3 regions of the Lysinibacillus sp. NPDC095746 genome follow, and region 3 is predicted to be linked to each of the others. Evidence: riboswitches for the same ligand, from Rfam matches in the RefSeq annotation. Region 3 holds a riboswitch; each other region holds the start of a gene.
The links. A riboswitch is a leader RNA that binds a small molecule or an ion and turns the genes downstream of it on or off. The one in region 3 is predicted to bind S-adenosylmethionine.
Positions count from the first base shown of each region.

Region 1: another riboswitch for S-adenosylmethionine. It lies ahead of ACIQ7N_RS09055 (O-acetylhomoserine aminocarboxypropyltransferase/cysteine synthase family protein); the one in region 3 lies ahead of ACIQ7N_RS17215 (bifunctional homocysteine S-methyltransferase/methylenetetrahydrofolate reductase).
Region 2: another riboswitch for S-adenosylmethionine. It lies ahead of metK (methionine adenosyltransferase); the one in region 3 lies ahead of ACIQ7N_RS17215 (bifunctional homocysteine S-methyltransferase/methylenetetrahydrofolate reductase).

Region 1 is NZ_JBIWGL010000009.1:99,092-105,397, reverse strand. Features, by position in the region: gene ACIQ7N_RS09065 (homoserine dehydrogenase) at 1-345, opposite strand, end outside; gene ACIQ7N_RS09060 (hypothetical protein) at 1,232-1,618, opposite strand; gene ACIQ7N_RS09055 (O-acetylhomoserine aminocarboxypropyltransferase/cysteine synthase family protein) at 1,965-3,266, opposite strand; SAM riboswitch class I at 3,383-3,495, opposite strand; gene ACIQ7N_RS09050 (glycerol-3-phosphate acyltransferase) at 3,791-4,423, shown strand; gene ACIQ7N_RS09045 (DASS family sodium-coupled anion symporter) at 4,611-6,092, shown strand; gene scpC (succinyl-CoA:acetate CoA-transferase ScpC) at 6,227-6,306, opposite strand, start outside.
Region 2 is NZ_JBIWGL010000035.1:24,085-30,390, forward strand. Features, by position in the region: gene pckA (phosphoenolpyruvate carboxykinase (ATP)) at 1-428, opposite strand, end outside; SAM riboswitch class I at 1,088-1,207, shown strand; gene metK (methionine adenosyltransferase) at 1,532-2,728, shown strand; gene ACIQ7N_RS20325 (gamma carbonic anhydrase) at 2,907-3,425, opposite strand; gene ACIQ7N_RS20330 (alpha/beta hydrolase) at 3,562-4,368, shown strand; gene ACIQ7N_RS20335 (alanine/glycine:cation symporter family protein) at 4,496-5,998, shown strand; gene ACIQ7N_RS20340 (superoxide dismutase) at 6,166-6,306, shown strand, end outside.
Region 3 is NZ_JBIWGL010000024.1:28,957-35,262, reverse strand. Features, by position in the region: gene ACIQ7N_RS17220 (protoporphyrinogen oxidase) at 1-456, shown strand, start outside; SAM riboswitch class I at 582-680, shown strand; gene ACIQ7N_RS17215 (bifunctional homocysteine S-methyltransferase/methylenetetrahydrofolate reductase) at 997-2,844, shown strand; gene metH (methionine synthase) at 2,837-6,268, shown strand.

The DNA of each region.
Region 1 (6,306 bases), on a different contig from region 3:
CTGTAGCTCCAAGCCTCGTTTTGCAAACATTACTTTATTAGCGGTGATGACATGACATTTATGTTCAACAGCGCGCTTTAAATAAGTAAATGCTGGCTCCTCATTGACAATCGCCTCAAAAACAACCTGCATACCTGGTTCAGCTAATACTTCATCCATACTAGTTGTCATTAAATGCGCTGTGCCTGGTACACGTTCACGGCTAGTATCAGTAACTAAAATTTTTGCTACTTCTAGCTCAATTCCTAATTTATTTTTAAGCTCTTCACGCTTGTCGTTTAATATATGGTAAATTCCTTGACCTACCGTTCCAAATCCTAATATAGCTGCCTTTATAGTTGCCATTGTTGTATTCCCTCCAACTTACATTCCGCAGTTTCATTAAATTTATTTCGTCTCAGCTTAATTCGTACATATTTTGAATTGTGCGCCGACTTTATAAAGCAGGTCAATTTGCCGTGTTTCTAACACTTCGTTTTCAAACAGATATTTAGGTTAAGTCATCTAACCTTCGCTACTCTGAACGAAAATAAAAAACCTTTGAAACACACACAAATTCAAATAATTCAAAATTCAACTTAAAGAAAATTGTAACGTAAATACTTACATTGCACAAGAAAAATCTTTCTAGGATGGACATTTGTTTTCTGTAGACGTGCAAAAGAAATCGTTTTCATCCCTTTTATTATATGATTTTTCACTTGAACTATAATGATGGAACAATTATTGACTGTTCTTTATCAATTATGCCTCGGCAATTGCGTCCGGAACCGGCTTTATGCTGGTACAAAGCCGATTCCATGACATCCGCCAGAGGCTTTAGACCAATATGATGTTCACTCAGTCGTTGTTGTTGTTGCTGTCGCTTTCGCATAGATAAATTGCCACAGGACATGGCGTCCTTTAGTTCAGCAAATGTCTTTTGTACCAAAAGCGTAGCGACAGGTTCAGATGTTTGCAAACCTACTGAAAAGAAACTTAACTACGCATTAATCTCACCAACTATAAATGTGAGAGACTTTTGTAACAGCGCTTCCGTTACAAATATATTTGTTGAAAGAAGTTAAAAAAACAAATGCCTTTCTTCTATTATATATGTATGTAAAGACATTCATAAAAATTGTTCTTTTGAATATATTAATAAAAATTTTTTCTGTATATTTTCATAAGTCTAATTTAAAAAGCTCATTCCCTGTAGCAGCAGAGAATGAGCTAAAAATATGAGGGATAATTAACTAGCGTTGGCTAGCAATTTATAACGATATTGTGTTAAAGCTTGTTGAACTAATCCTATTTCCTCCCGCGTAAAATTTGGTATTGCATACGTACGTTCAACTAATTGGAATGTACCGTATTTTAAATAATACTCTGTCGCAGGAAGAGGAATATGATTTGCTCCATAGCTTTCATAAGCTTCGAAAACTTCTTTTACTGTATAGCCTTCCTCTTTGACATAAACCATTTCATTAAAAGCAGAATGTCCAAAGTTCTCTTGCCATTTACGTTCAACTGACGCAAGTATGTTTTGAATGGACATGTTGTTCACAAACACATGACCTTCATTTAATTCATAAATAAGATAAGATGCAATGTTTTGCGCACTATACACATTTCCCATTTAAAACACTCCTTTATCATCAGTTTTGTAGCAATAGTAGCTACTGGCTGAGTAACTACTCCTCTTCATCTATTCAAAAGTGGGGGAGCACTTATGAAACTAAATTAGTTTAAGCATTAATTGAAAACATTGGTTCTAGGTTGGTAGCCCTTCGAACACTTTTCTTATTTCCTAGTATAAAACAAGGATTTAAGAAAGTCAATAATACTTATCAAGTTACTAGGTATTAAATTTCCAGCTTCTTCACCAAATGAGGCGAGCGGATGATGTAGCAACCTTTGACGCATGACCAAATGAGGCCTATCGAATGAGAAAATACGTCAACACTACAACAAAGTCCTTTTTATTAAGCTTCTACTTTTTGTTGTGAGGCTGTTACTTGTTCAATAGCTTGTTCTAAATCTTCAATGATGTCCTCTACTGCCTCTAAACCGATGGATAAGCGAATGAGCGACTCGGTTACGCCAGTTTGGATTAGCTCTTCAGCAGATAGTTGCTGATGTGTAGTAGATGCTGGATGAATAATTAATGATTTTGCATCCCCTACATTTGCTACGTGCGAGAATAATTTCACACTATCTATTAATTTACGCCCTGCTTCACGTCCACCTTTAATACCAAATGTAAGCACTGAACCGAAGCCATTTTTTAAATATTTTTTAGCTAAATCATGGGTAGGGAAATCTTCTAAGCCATTGTAATTTACATATTCCACAGATGGGTGGTTTCGTAAATATTCAGCTACCGCTAATGCATTTTCGTTGTGTTTAGGAATACGCAAATGAAGCGTTTCTAAACCTTGTAATAAATTAAATGCTGCATCTGCACTTAATGTTGGACCAAAGTCGCGTAGTAATTGCACACGCAATTTTGTGGCGAATGCTGCCTCTGCTGTGTCAATACCATAACGTAAACCATGATAAGAAGCATCTGGCTCAGTAAAACCTGGGAAACGGCCACGAGTCCAGTCAAACTTCCCTGCATCTACTACAACACCACCTAAAGTTGTTCCGTGGCCACCAATCCATTTTGTTGCGGAATGAACAACAATATCCGCACCGTAGTCAATTGGTGTAGAGCCATATGGTGAAGCAAATGTGCTATCAATAATTAATGGCAAGCCGTTTTCATGTGCTATATTTGCTACTGCTTCAATATCTAGTACCTTTAAACTTGGGTTACCGTAAATTTCAGCGAACACGGCCTTTGTTTTATCAGTAATAGCTGCTCGGAAATTTTCTGGATTTGTTTCGTCTACAAAAATCGTTTTAATACCGTAGTTTGGTAGTGTGTTGGCGAATAAATTATAAGTACCTCCGTATAAAGAGCTACCTGCAACGATTTCATCGCCTGCCCCTGCAAGATTTAAAATGGAAAATGCGATAGCTGCTGCACCAGATGAAAGTGCTACTGCTGCTGTACCGCCTTCTAATAAAGCGACGCGTTTTTCAAAAACATCTACAGTTGGGTTTGTAATTCGTGTGTAAATATTGCCCGCTTCCTCTAAGGCAAAAAGACGTTGCGCATGAGCAGTGTCTTTAAAAACGAAAGCCGTTGAGCGATATATCGGTACTGTTCGTGATCCTGTTACCGGGTCTGGCTCTTGGCCACCGTGTAACAGCAATGTTTCTGGTTTAAATTTTGTCATTGTATACCTCCAAATGGTTATTTTTTTACGATGGTACCGGAGATGAGGAGGATTTTTTAGTAGAAAACAAAAACCCTCTTCAGCTAAGAAGAGGGTTGCGGTTGCAAGTTTTCCTCCCCTTATCTGCCAGATCCAATAAGAATCTGTAGGAATTAGCACCTTAGCAAGTTCATCACTTACTGGTTGCCGGGCATCATAGGGCCTATCCCTCCGCCGCTCTTGATAAGAGTATGAGATTCAATTTCCATCGTTGTTACACAGTATAAACATAGACTTTTTCACTGTCAATACTAAAATTTTATTTTTTCTGAAACTTCCGTCTGCTTTTTTACGTAATACGAACGCATACACTATTTTGATATTTATAGTTTTTATCACAAAATGTGGGGTTGATTACAGTTCCGACTATGTGCTCTCCTAGGGGCGCCCAGTCTCACTCCAATCAACTTTAGGGCATTTGTTATACCAAACGTCATTCCTAACTTTTAGTGACGAGCCTATTTTATTTTGAAAGGAGAATTTTTATGATAAAAGCCGTTATTATTTTTCTTCTTGTTGGTTATTTGATTGGCTGTATTCACGGCTCTAAAGTTGCTCAGTTTTTATCTGGGGTAGATTTAAAAAAGACTGGTCATGGCAATGCAGGTGCCTCTAACGCAACACTTTCCCTCGGCTGGAAATACGGCATATTAGTTGCACTGATCGATATCGGCAAAGGCGTTGCGGCTATAATCTGTGCACATGCCTATTTAGCAGATATAACACAATTAACAGAAATACAAGTTTGGCTCTTTACTTATATTGCAGCTGCTGGTGTCATTCTAGGTCATAATTTCCCATTTTATATGGGCTTCAATGGCGGTAAAGGAACTGCTTCAATCATTGGGATATTACTTGCAATTGATTGGACAATTGGCTTATTTGCACTCATTTTATTTGTTATGTTATCTTTCGTAACGAACTATTTAATTGTCGGTGTACTTGAGTTTTATCTCGTTTTCTGTATAGCCACATATTTATGGATTCCTGGAACAGTCCCAACGATTATAGCCCTATTACTTTTTGGTATAGCCATCATTTTGCATATCGAAAATATTAAGCGCTTGCTGCTAGGAACTGAGCCTAAAGTGACTTCAGCATTCAAAAAGAAAAAATAATATCTTTTGGATATTTTTGTCTTTTCTATGACCATTAATTTTCTCGCAACTTCCCATTATCGCTATATATAGAGGGTATTTCACATACTAGTTTTTTTACAATAAATAGACAAATTAACTTTCTTCATAAAGCATTTTACTAGCCGATGTGAAAATTATAGTCATGTTTAAGAAAGGATGAAAAAGTATGTCTACTTCTGAACAAGCAAAACCAAAACGTAATTTGAAACCACTCTGGATTGGATTAGCCTTCGCTTCATTAATCATCATCACTTTTTTACCTAACAACGGCGATTTACCTATAGCCGGACAACGCGCTTTGGCTATTTTAGCTTTTGCGGTCATCCTTTGGGTTACAGAAGCAGTATCCTATCCCGTTAGCTCTGCTATGATTATTGCTCTCGTTACAATCTTATTAGGGTTAGCTCCATCAATGGAAGATTCAACGAGAGAGCTAGGCACTTCGGATGCATTAAAATTAGCATTAAGTGGATTTAGTAATTCAGCAGTAGCACTAGTAGCCGCAGCACTTTTCCTAGCGGCAGCCATGCAGATTACCAATTTACATAAAAGACTTGCGCTTTGGATCCTTTCACTCGTAGGGACAAAAACGAAAGCCATTGTATTCGGTGCTATTTTAGTATCTATTGCACTCGCATTCTTTGTCCCTTCTGCTACTGCACGTGCAGGCGCAGTTGTGCCAATACTACTTGGGATGGTAGCAGCATTTGGTTTACCACGTGATAGTCGACTTGCTGCTCTACTTGTCATTACCTCTGTGCAAGCTGTCTCTATTTGGAATATTGGTATAAAGACGGCAGCAGCTCAAAATATGGTCGCTTTAAACTTCATCAAAGAACAATTTGGTGTGGATATTTCTTGGGGTGCTTGGTTACTTTATGCAGCTCCCTTCTCAATCATCATGTCAGTCGCTCTATTTTTCATTATGATTACACTAATTAAGCCTGAAACAAGTAATATTGCCGGTGGTAGAGAAGTAATAAAAAAACAGCTTGCAGAACTTGGTCCGTTAAAGGCTCCTGAAATTCGATTAATCATAACATCAGTAGTTTTACTATTTCTCTGGGCTGCTGAGGGCAAACTTCACCCATTCGATACGACAACTGTCACAATCGTTGCAATCGCCATTTTATTAATGCCCAAAATCGGAGTCTATTCATGGAAGCAAGTTGAACCACATATTCCTTGGGGGACAATTATCGTCTTCGCTGTAGGAATTATGCTAGGCACTGTCTTGCTTAATACAAAAGGTGCATCGTGGTTATCTGATAAAGTATTCGGTTCACTTGGTTTAGATTCTATGCCAATTCTTGCAACAATCGCGCTTGTTACTTTATTTAATATTCTTATTCATTTAGGCTTTGCGAGTGCAACAAGCCTAGCATCTGCGCTTGTACCGGTATTCATCGTTTTAGCCTCAACATTAACAACTAATGTCGATCAGGTTGGTTTCGTTATCGTACAACAATTCGTTATTAGCTTCGGCTTCCTCTTACCTATTAGTGCACCGCAAAATATGCTTGCGTATGGGACAGGAGCCTTTACAACAAAAGATTTCTTAAAATCCGGGATTCCATTAACGATTATTGGATACATTCTAGTTCTTTTATTTTCTGCAACCTATTGGAAATGGATTGGTTTACTGTGAGAAGCCAGGGGTTTTTTTAAACAACTGAGGGGATTACCTAATCACTTCTCGAGGATGCTTTTGGATTATATTTTTCTCAAATTTAAAGCCTTGAAGGAACAAGTCAACTGTCCTTCAAGGCTTTTATTACTTTATTATTTCGATAAAGCGGGATTCTTCATCGTACCATTTTTTGCGTAATTCACATGCCATGACAGCGCATTTTCTAGATTGT
Region 2 (6,306 bases), on a different contig from region 3:
GCAGTTGGACGGATAAATAATTGATGAGCGAAAAGATTGTGCCAAGCGTATTCATTGATTACTTGGATGCTTAATTGTGAATCTTTGTCAGCACCAGCAAAGCCTTTGAATACGAATAATTCGTCACGTTCTTTTAAATATTTTACTACTTTTACATATAAGTTATCGAACACTTCAGAAGAAATTGGTCGGTTAACTTTTCCCCAGTCAATTTTATCCTTTGTGCTCTCTTCTTCTACCGTATATTTATCTTTAGGTGAACGACCAGTGTATTTGCCAGTTTCTGCACGAACTGCGCCATCTACTGTTAACATAGCTTCACCACGAGATGTTGCTTTTTCAGCTAATTGTGGTACTGAAAGTTGAACATTAATGTTACCGCCGTTTAATAATTCCTTCAGTTCGTTTGCAATTTCTACTGAATTCATCGATTAAATACCATCCTTTTTTATAGTATTCCCTTGAGTCTGAGGGAGATTTTCTTAATTTCAAAAATAGTATAACACAATTGCTTAAATAATCTATACTAATTCAGAAATTATTTTTCAGATTTTATTACTTTTCAAGAAAACGACAAAAAGTAAATTGATTCGTTTTGATAATGCTTTTTACCCTATTTATAAGTGATCACACATTCACTTTCGACACAGCAAAATTGTGTTTGGAAGCTTGGCTGACATGGGGTTCGCACAGGATGTGAAGTTTTAGCTTGTTTTTATAGTTGGAGCGTGTCTTCGACTAAAAAGGGGCTCAATCATATTCATCCACCACATGTTCTGTAGCTAACGCCTTGCTTTTGCTACAAAATGTACTGTAAAGGGTTACACATATGTTAACACATGATGTGAGGTGGAGAGTAGGGATTATTTTGTTTTAATTTACAGCATAAGCCAAATTCCTTGCTGCATAAAGCCCATACTTTCTTTATAAGAATACATTCAATTATGCCACAGCATAATTTCGTCCAGAGACTTTAAATGGTTTTCGCATGAAAGCATGCTAACGTAGCGTCAGACATTCGCTGGAAGAAGATAAAAATATTTGACAATGTTCGACCATTTACGTATTATGAGATATTGAACGGATACTCTTATCCCGAGCTGGTGGAGGGTCAGGCCCTGTGAAACCCGGCAACCTGCATGAACTATTTCACGACATGCGCTGGTGCCAATCTGATGCAAGGGGAAACTCCCTTGAACGATAAGAGTGAAAGGTTACGAAGTCATTATTCCTTTCCTCATGTTAAGTAAGCGTGAGAAAAGGATTTTTTTATTGTTAAAAACGAATTAAAGGTAAGTATACAGTCCTTTCCTTATTATAATGACGGATCTTTCGAAAATCCTCGTGTTAAAAGCAGCAGCTGTTTAGTTGTGCGAAAGCGTAGTGACTGTAACAAATGTTTACTGTGCGAAAGTGCAACGACAGCAACAACGGCTTGAGAGTTCAATCCTTATGGGCGAACTTGACATGGGTAATGAGTACCGTATTAATTCGCAAATATTATTTGTAAAAGTAATAGGAGGAAAATCAAATGACAAACCGTCGACTGTTTACATCAGAGAGTGTAACAGAGGGACATCCAGACAAAATTTGTGACCAAATCTCGGATGCCATTTTAGATGCTATTTTAGCAGAAGATCCAAACGCGCGTGTAGCGTGTGAAACAACAGTAACAACAGGCTTAGCGTTAGTAGCAGGAGAAATTACTACTTCTACTTATGTAGATATTAAAGGTATCGTTCGTGATACTGTAGCAGAAATCGGTTATACACGTGGGAAGTATGGCTTTGATGCTGAAAACCTAGCAGTACTTGTTGCGATTGGCGAGCAATCACCTGATATTGCCCAAGGAGTTGACCAAGCATTAGAGGCGCGTGAAGGTTCTATGACAGACGCTGACATTGAAGCAATTGGTGCAGGTGACCAAGGTTTAATGTTCGGTTATGCATGTAACGAAACGCCAGAGCTTATGCCATTACCAATTAGTTTAGCGCATAAATTAGCTCGTCGTTTAACGGAAGTACGTAAATCTGGTGAATTAGCATATTTACGCCCAGATGGAAAAACGCAAGTAACGGTTGAATATGATGAAAACAATGTACCAGTACGCGTTGATACGATTGTAATTTCAACACAGCATGATGAAGAAGCTACACTTGAGCAAATTCAAGCAGACTTAAAAGAATTCGTTATTGCTCCAGTTGTTCCAAGTGAATTACTAGATGCCGATACTAAATATTTCATTAACCCAACTGGCCGATTCGTAATTGGTGGTCCTAAAGGGGATGCTGGTTTAACTGGACGTAAAATCATCGTTGATACATACGGTGGCTATGCACGTCATGGTGGAGGTGCTTTCTCAGGTAAGGACGCAACTAAGGTAGACCGTTCAGCGGCATATGCAGCACGCTATGTGGCGAAAAATATCGTAGCTGCTGGTTTAGCTGATCGAGCTGAAGTACAACTAGCTTATGCGATTGGTGTTGCTCAACCTGTATCTATTGCTGTTGATACATTTGGAACAGGAAAAGTTACGGAAAGTGAAATTGTAAAATGGGTACGCGAGCTATTTGATCTACGCCCAGCGGGGATTATTAAAATGCTTAACCTTCGTCGTCCTATTTATAAGCAAACTGCCGCATATGGTCACTTCGGTCGTACAGATTTAAATGTACCTTGGGAACAAACAGACAAAGCTGACGCATTAAAAGAAAAAGCAGGTTTATAAACTATTTAGCTAAAGCAATGAAGTGTTTGGAAAATATTTAAAAATACTATTACAGAAAGGGGCTCAATATTCTTATAGCCCCTTTCACTGTTTTTTAACGAAAAAAATAAGCTCCTAATCATAATCATGGAGGGTTCGGTTACCCAAGAAAACGTGGAACTGCTTTGATTTAGTTATATTAATTTTTTGGTTGAAGAGATTTATAGTATTGCCCCTTTTCTACATATTCACGTATGATGCGTTCCATATCTTCTTTATCTTCATCATTTAATTCTCTTACAACCTTTGCAGGACGGCCAAGTGCTAAGCTATTTGGAGGAATTACTTTACCTGGAGGAACTAGACTACCCGCCCCAATGAATGCACCCTCTCCAATCTCCGCTCCGTCTAATACTATAGAGCCCATACCTATTAAGGCTTTTTTTCGAATCGTACAGCTATGTAAAGTTACTTGATGTCCTACTGTTACTTCATCTTCAATAATGAGTGGATATTTGGGGCTTTGATGTAAGCAACAGAGGTCTTGAATACTAACTCTTTTTCCTATAATTGTTGGTGATACATCTCCTCGAATAACTGTGTTAAACCAAATGGTTGTTTCAGCACCTATTGTAACGTCGCCAGTAACTGTTGCATAATCAGCAATGAAAACAGAAGGATCGATATTGGGTCTTTTACCTTTAAATGGATAGATCATGAGTATCGCCTCTTTTCTTTCTATGATGTAATATTATCGTATCAAATACGCAACATGATGGAAATATAAAATTAAAATGATCTAGATATTCCGATATAATCATTGTGTAATTATTTTTTTAGGAGGACTATGTGAAATGTGGAAATGGGAAGCTGATGGACAAGCAAAGGCTGTGGTTGCTATTCTTCATGGTGCATATGAAAATCACCGTTGGTATGCATGGCTTATAGAAAAACTTAGATTGGAAGGCTTCCACATAGTCATGGGGGATTTACCTAATCATGGAGTAAATGTAGGATATTCAAAAATTCACGACGAAGATTTTAAAGAATACAACAAATATACAAAAAATTTAATCGAGAATGCATTTTCGTATAATTTACCTGTCTTTTTAATAGGACATGGGCTTGGCGCGACTCTATTACTACATACCATGCAAAAACGAAAATATGAATGCGCAGGAATTATTTTAACTTCACCATGGCTTCATTTAAAGCTATTGCCAGGTAAACTCTCAAATGCTTTAACTAGTTTAAGTGCCTTGACTGCCAATGTGAAACTGACCCATGAAATTACATTAGAATCATTAACGCGCAGTATAGAAGGTAGAGATGAGATGAAGGATGAAGTTCCTTTTTCATCCGTTGTTTCAGTGAAATGGTATCGCGAGCTACAACAAATGATGCGCAATTTAGTGTTATTGCCTAAGGCTGAATTCCCAAATAGGCCGATGTTAGTTATGACAGCTGAAAAAGATAATATTACTGAAACTAAACAAACAAGAAATTGGCTTTATCAGATGGAATTTACAGAGTTTCAATTCAAAGAATGGACAAACTGTTATCATAATCTATTTCATGAAGTAGAGCGTGACGAGATTTTTGTTTATATACGAGATTTTATTAATAATGCTCTGCGAAGAATTGGCTATATAATTGAATAGTGAATTTCCTCTCCAATTAACTAGAAAAATTACTAACTTTTTGTTTCTTAAATATAATGTTGTAATTTTCAGAAAAGTGTAATACTATAATGACTTAAAGTGATGCTTTTCAAATTGGAGGGGTAAGATGGAAACAATTGTTGGGAAAATTAATGAGATTTTATGGGGACCATGGTTTATTTATGGCATTTTGTTAATTGGGCTCTTCTTTTCAATCATTACACGGTTCCTACAAGTAAGACACATTAAAGATATGTTTGTTTTAATGTTTAAAGGCGAAAAATCGGATAAGGGGATTTCCTCTTTCCAAGCGATGTCTATTGCATTATCTGGTCGAGTAGGTACAGGTAATATTGCCGGTACTGCTACAGCAATCGGGATGGGGGGACCTGGTGCTGTTTTTTGGATGTGGGCAATCGCCTTTATCGGTGCGGCAACTGCTTACGTGGAGTCTACGTTGGCTCAAATTTATAAAGAAGAGAAAGATACAGAATATCGTGGCGGGCCAGCTTTTTACATAGAAAAAGGAATGGGGCAAAAGTGGTTTGCAGTTATTTTTGCTGTTGCCGCATTAGCTGCCATGTTAATTTTGATGCCTGGTGTTCAATCGAATGCAATTGCGACAGCAGTTGAAAACGCTTTCGATGTTAAGACTTGGATAACAGGACTTATTATTGTCGTACTATTAGGTACGATTATTATCGGTGGTGTAAAATGGATTGCCAATGCTGCACAGGTCATTGTACCGTTTATGGCATTAGCATATATTTTGATGGCCATCGTCATTATTGTCATGAATATTAAAGAAGTACCAGCTGTATTTTCATTAATTTTTTCTAGCGCATTTGGTGCGCATGAAATCTTTGGTGGTGTTATTGGCTCTGCTATTGCATGGGGTGTTAAACGTGGAATTTATTCGAATGAAGCCGGTCAAGGGACAGGCGCGCATCCGGCAGCGGCAGCAGAAGTATCACACCCTGCTAAACAAGGTATCGTTCAAGCAGCTTCTGTGTATATTGATACGCTATTAATCTGTTCAGCTACAGCATTTATGATTTTATTTACGGGTATGTATAATGTACACGATGAAAAAGCGGGCGCTGATACATTTGTTTATGTTGGTGATTTCAATAAAGGCGAATTAACTGGAGAAGAACAAATTACATTTGCGAAAAGTATTAAAGAAGGCGCAGCATACACACAATATGCGGTTGACTCTTCACTACCAGGGTTTGGTGGACCATTCGTAGCGATTGCCTTATTCTTCTTTGCTTTTACAACAATTATGGCATACTACTACATTGCAGAAACGAATGTAGCTTATTTATTCTCAGGAGGTACAGAAAAAGTCGTCATATGGCTGGCTAAATTTGCAATTTTAATTTCTGCATTTTACGGTACAATCCGTACATCCGATCTTGCTTGGGCAATGGGGGATGTTGGGCTAGGTCTAATGGTTTGGATTAACGTTTTAGCGATATTAATTATTATGAAGCCTGCTATAGTCGCTTTAAAGGACTATGAGAAACAGAAAAAAGAAGGAAAAGATCCTGTTTTTGATCCTCGTAAACTAGGAATTAAAGGAGCAGATTTCTGGATAGACTATAATGACAAACGTAAAAATAAATAGATAAAAAAGAGAAAGCTATCTAATAGATTTTAATAGTCTATTAGATAGCTTTTTTGATTTTATAAAAGAAAATAAATTTTCTGTTGACTGCAATAGAAAAAGAAGGTATATTTTGTTTTAAGGAAATTATCTTTCCTTTAAGAAACTTTTTGGGAGGAGGTGAAAAGATGACTGTGTTTCATTTACCGAAACTATCATATGATTATGATCAGTTGGAGCCTTATATTGATGCTAGAACATTAGAAATTCATCATTCTAAGCATCATGCTACGTATGTAAATAATTTAAATGCGGTCTTAGAAGGTCAT
Region 3 (6,306 bases):
CCCGATAATAGATTACCTGCAGATGGAACAGGCTATATTGTGTCACATAATTCGGATGTTATCTGTAATGCAGCAACGTGGACAAGCCGCAAGTGGAAACACACTTCAGCAGAAGGAAAATTACTTGTACGACTTTTTTATAAGAGCATTAACCCCGAGTATGAGAAATTGCGTATGATGTCAGATGAAGAATTAGCGGTTGTAGCTCTAGAGGACGTAAGAAAAAGCTTAGGAATTGAAGAAAAACCAACTGTTATTAACGTGACGAAATGGATCGACCAGATGCCGAAGTACGACTTGGCACATCGTGAAGCGTTGCAAGGTCTCTTACAAGAGCTCGAGAAAAACTATCCAAATTTATCAATAGCAGGATGCTCTTATTTTGGAGTAGGCATAGGTGCGTGTATTCAAAATGGTAAAAAAATTGGTGAGGAACTTGTAGAAAAACTATCGTAATTGTTTAATATAAATCAAAATTTTATGAATTTCGTAAAAATTATCCTTTGTTCAGTGAAATAGTCTTGACTCAATCGTTCGTAAACGATATGATTCTTTTAATTATTTAAAAAATTCATACTAAATTCTTATCAAGAGAAGCAGAGGGACTGGCCCTATGAAGCTTCAGCAACCAACTTATTGTCAGGTGCTAAATCCAGAAGACCGTGTGTCGAAGATGAGAAGGAAAACAATTACGAAACGTAAAAGCCTTCTTTTTTTGTGAAAGAAGGCTTTTTTATTTTAACTTTTTTTCGGCTGATGTCCAAACATCAGTCGAAATAGAGGAACTCAGTCTAAGAACGCCACGTCCTGTGGCAACGACTGAGTGACCAACTTCGTGTTGACCTAAAGCCTTCGGCGGATGTCACGGAATCGGCAAGGAGTTCTTAGCGGATAGTACGCTAACTAACCTGCAGCGTGCAGGCCTAAGCACAAAGCCGATTCAGAACGAATTATGCCGAGGCATAATTGATAGAAAAAGAAAGAGAGGTTAGTTTTATGGGATTGCTTGAAAGGTTAAAAACGCATGTTCTTACAGCAGATGGTGCAATTGGTACAGTTTTATACGGCTATGGCTTGGAGTACTGTCATGAGGAAATGAATGTACAGAGACCGGAATTAATTGAAAAGATTCATAGAGAATATATAGCTGCTGGTGCCGATATTATTCAGACGAACACTTACGGAGCTAATGCCATAAAATTAGCCCGCTATGGATTAGAATCTCGTGTACAGCAATATAATGAAGCTGCTATAACGATTGCAAAACGTGCAGCAGCGGATGGTGGGCAATTTGTGTTGGGTACTATTGGGGGAATCCGTGGTATTCGAAAAAGTGATGCAACGTTAGAGGAAATCTTAGCAACTATAGATGAGCAGGCAACGGTTTTACTTGCAGGAAATCCAGATGGCCTTTTACTTGAAACCTATTATGATTTTGAAGAGCTAACAGCGACTTTATCAATGCTACGAGCTAAAACCACATTACCGATTATCGCTCAAGTTTCTATGCACGAACCCGGAGTATTACAAAATGGAATGAGCTTAAATCACGCCTTACATGAACTTGAAGCGTTAGGTGCTGATATCGTAGGTGTTAACTGTCGTTTAGGTCCTCACCATACTATCCAAGCATTTGAAGGGGTAGAGCTTCCTGAGCAGGCATTTATGTCAGCGTATCCGAACGCCTCTCTTCTTGATTTAGAGGATGGGCGTGTCGTTTATGAGTCGGAGGCTGATTATTTTGGTCGAGCAGCTGTAGAGCTTCGTGATCAAGGGGTGCGTTTAATTGGTGGCTGTTGTGGTACGACACCAAAGCATATTGCTGCAGCGAAAAAGTACTTAGAGGAGTTATCCCCGGTTGAAGAAAAGTATACAAAGCCAGAAAAAATAGAGATTGTTCGTGAGGCAGAGCCAGCAAATTATGAGCCATTACATGAAAAAGTAAAACGTGAACGCTCGGTTATTGTGGAGTTAGATACACCAAGACATTTAGAAATAGAAGGCTTTATTAAAGGGGCAAAGAAAATATATGAGGCGGGCGCGGATGTAGTCATGATGGCAGATAATTCACTTGCTTCTCCAAGGATTAGTAATGTCGCAATGGGTGCCTTACTGAAAGAAACGCACGGGGTACGCCCGTTAACCCATATAACATGCCGAGATCGAAATTTAATTGGTCTTCAATCACATTTAATGGGATTAAATGCACTAGGAATTCATGATGTTTTAGCGGTTACTGGAGATCCGACAAAGGTAGGCGATTTCCCGGGAGCAACTAGCGTTTATGACGTATCATCAATGGAGCTAATCCAATTAATAAAACAGTTAAATGAAGGTGTTTCGTTCTCAGGGAAACCGCTTCGTAAAAAGGCAAATTTCTCTGTAGCGGCTGCATTTAATCCTAATGTCCGTGTACTAGATCGCGCTGTCTCTCGATTAGAAAAGAAAATTGAACATGGGGCAGATTATTTTATTTCACAGCCTGTTTATACAAAGGAAAAAATCGTGGAAATTCACGAGGCGACAAAGCATTTAGAAACGCCAATTTATATAGGTATTATGCCAGTAACGAGCTATAAAAGTGCGGAGTTCTTACATCATGAAGTACCAGGCATCAAGCTATCTGATGATGCGTTAGCACGTATGAAGGCTTGTGGTGATGATAAGGAACGCGCAACAATAGAAGGCATTGCAATTGCTAAAGAATTAGTAGAAGTAGCAGCGGAATATTTCAATGGTATTTACCTCATCACACCATTTTTACGCTATGATATGACGCTAGAATTAATGAAAGTTATTGAGCAATTGGATGAACAGAAAAAAGGGGTAAGTATAAATGGCTAAGCACATGATTGAAGAGCAACTAGAGAAACGAATATTAATTCTTGATGGCGCAATGGGAACAATGCTACAAAATGAAAATTTATCGGCAGAGGATTTTGGCGGCGAGGAATATGATGGCTGTAATGAAAATCTTGTGCTAACTAGACCAGATGTGCTTGAAAAGGTTCATAGAAAATATTTAGAGGCTGGAGCAGATATTATTTGTACAAATACATTTGGGGGTACACCACTTGTATTAAATGAATATGATCTAGGTGCGAAGGCAGAAGAAATTAACAAACGTGCTGTTGAAATTGCACGCAAAGTAGTAGATCAGTTTTCAACATCCGATTGGCCACGTTTTGTAGCGGGAGCGATGGGACCAACTACAAAAACCCTATCTGTTACAGGTGGAATTACATTTGATGAGCTAGAGGAAAACTTTTATGTTCAAGCAAAGTCATTAATCGATGCCGGGGCGGACGTTTTGTTGTTAGAAACTAGTCAGGATATGTTGAATGTTAAGGCGGGAACATTGGGGATATCTCGTGCTTTTAAGGCTACTGAAAAAGAGCTACCTGTGATGATATCTGGAACAATTGAACCGATGGGAACGACACTTGCCGGCCAAACAATTGATGCTTTTTACATTTCCATCGAGCATATTAAGCCATTGTCAGTTGGCTTAAACTGTGCGACTGGACCAGAGTTTATGACTGATCATATTCGTTCACTAGCAGAGCTTTCAACAGGCTATATTAGCTGTTACCCGAATGCGGGCTTACCGGATGAGGAAGGCTGCTATCATGAGTCACCTGAATCATTGTCACAAAAGCTAAAAGGCTTTGCGGAAAAGGGCTGGCTAAATATTGTCGGAGGTTGCTGCGGTACAACGCCAGCACATATTGCGGCTATCAGAGAGGTGCTAAAGGACGAAAAGCCTCGTCAATTACAAGATGTGACGCATGGTCATGTAGTATCAGGGATAGAGCCATTGGTGTATGACGACTCTATGCGTCCATTATTTATTGGAGAACGGACAAATGTCATTGGTTCTCGTAAGTTTAAAAATTTAATTATTGATGGGAAGTTTGAGGAAGCAGCAGAAATCGCCCGTGCTCAGGTGAAAAATGGAGCACATGTGATCGATATTTGTTTAGCAAATCCTGACCGCGATGAACTAGCGGATATGCGTGGCTTTATGCAGGAGGTTGTAAAAAAAGTAAAAGTACCTCTTGTGATTGACTCGACAGATGAAAAAGTAATTGAGGAAGCACTTAAGTTTTCTCAAGGGAAAGCTATCATTAATTCTATTAACTTAGAGGATGGCGAGGAGCGTTTTGACGCTGTTTTACCGCTTGTGAAAAAATATGGAGCTTCTTTAGTTGTAGGTACAATTGATGAGCAAGGCATGGCGGTTGATCGACATCGCAAGCTAGAAATTGCTGAACGTTCATATAAATTGTTAACAGAAAAATGGGGTATTGCTCCTGAAGATATTATTTTTGACCCATTAATGTTCCCAGTAGGTACAGGAGATGAGCAATATATTGGCTCGGCACTTGAAACGGTAGAAGGTATTCGCCTTATTAAGGAGAAAATGCCACGGACATTAACGGTGCTTGGTGTAAGTAATATTTCGTTCGGATTGCCACCAGTAGGTCGTGAAGTACTGAATGCCGTATATTTATATCACTGTACACAGGCTGGTTTAGATTATGCAATTGTGAATACGGAGAAGCTAGAACGTTATGCATCCATTCCTGAGGAGGAAATTAAGCTAGCAAATGATTTACTCTTTAATACAAATGATGAAACTTTAGCTGTCTTTACAGATTTCTATCGTGATAAAAAGAAAGAAAAAACAGAGGCGGATATTCCGAAAACAGTAGAAGGTCGCTTAGCCTACTATATATTAGAGGGTACAAAGGAAGGGCTTATTGAAGATTTAGATGCGGCTCGTGAAATTTTCGAAACACCGCTTGAGATTATTAATGGGCCTTTAATGGATGGAATGGCAGAGGTTGGCCGTTTATTTAACGATAATCAGCTGATCGTAGCAGAAGTATTACAATCAGCAGGGGTTATGAAGGCCGCAGTAGCGCATTTAGAGCAATTTATGGAGAAAAATGAAGAGAATGCTGGTAAGGGGAAAATGGTACTTGCTACTGTAAAGGGCGATGTGCATGATATTGGGAAAAATCTTGTCGATATTATTTTAAGTAATAATGGCTATAAGGTCATTGATTTGGGTATTAAAGTAACACCTACTCAGTTAATAGAAGCGATTCGCAAGGAGAAGCCGGATTTCATCGGGCTTTCAGGCTTACTTGTAAAATCAGCACAGCAAATGGTTATTACTGCTCAGGATTTCAAAGAAGCGGGTATTGACGTACCTATTTTAGTAGGAGGAGCGGCATTATCTCGTCGCTTTACTGAAACAAAAATTGCCGGCGAATATAATGGACCTGTCATTTATTCCAAGGATGCGATGCAAGGCTTAGAGCAGGCAAATCGATTAATGGGGACAGATACACGTGCCGATTTCTTAGCTGAAATTAAGGAATCTCGTGAAAAACGCTTAGAGGCAGACGAAAAAAGAGCGGCTCGCCCTGCTAAAGAAATAATGATAAAGCCTGTACGTACAGTAAAGGAAGCGTCTGTCTTTCTTCCAGCTGATTTACGACGCCATGTAAAGAGAGAATACGCTGTTTCGCATTTGTATCCATATGTTAATATGCGGACTTTACTTGGACATCACCTAGGTTTAAAAGGTCAAGTACAGCAGTTGCTTGATGCGGGTGATGAAAGAGCAACAGCGTTAAAAGATTTAGTCGACGACTATTTACAAAGTGACCTATTGAAGCCGTCGGGTGTGTATCAGTTTTTCCCTGCTCAAGCCGATGGGGATGATGTAGTCGTTTATGATCCAACAGATAGCCAAACAGAAATTGAACGATTTACCTTCCCTCGTCAGCAAGTTGAACCGTTTTTATGTCTTGCAGACTTCCTTAAAACGGTAGAAAGCGGTGAAATGGACTATATTGCCTTAATGGTGGTAACAGCAGGACGAGGAGTTATGGCGCAGGCTCGTCAACTAAAAGAGGAAGGGAAATTCCTCGAAAGTCATGCATTACAATCTACTGCCCTTGAGCTTGCGGAAGGTTTCGCGGAACGTATGCACCAAGAAATTCGCGATCAGTGGGGCTTCCCAGATGCGACAGATTTTACAATGCGTGATCGTTTCGCAGCAAAATATCAAGGACAGCGCTTCTCATTCGGTTATCCAGCATGTCCGAACCTAGAGGATCAAGAGAAATTGTTTGGCTTATTAAAACCGGAGGACATTGGTGTACATTTAACGGAAGGCTTTATGATGGAGCCAGAAGCGTCTGTTTCAGCAATGGTCTTTGCACATCCAGATGCTCGATATTTTAATGTGTGATGCTAGAAAAAGTAGTGAAATCTTATGTAATAGAAGTA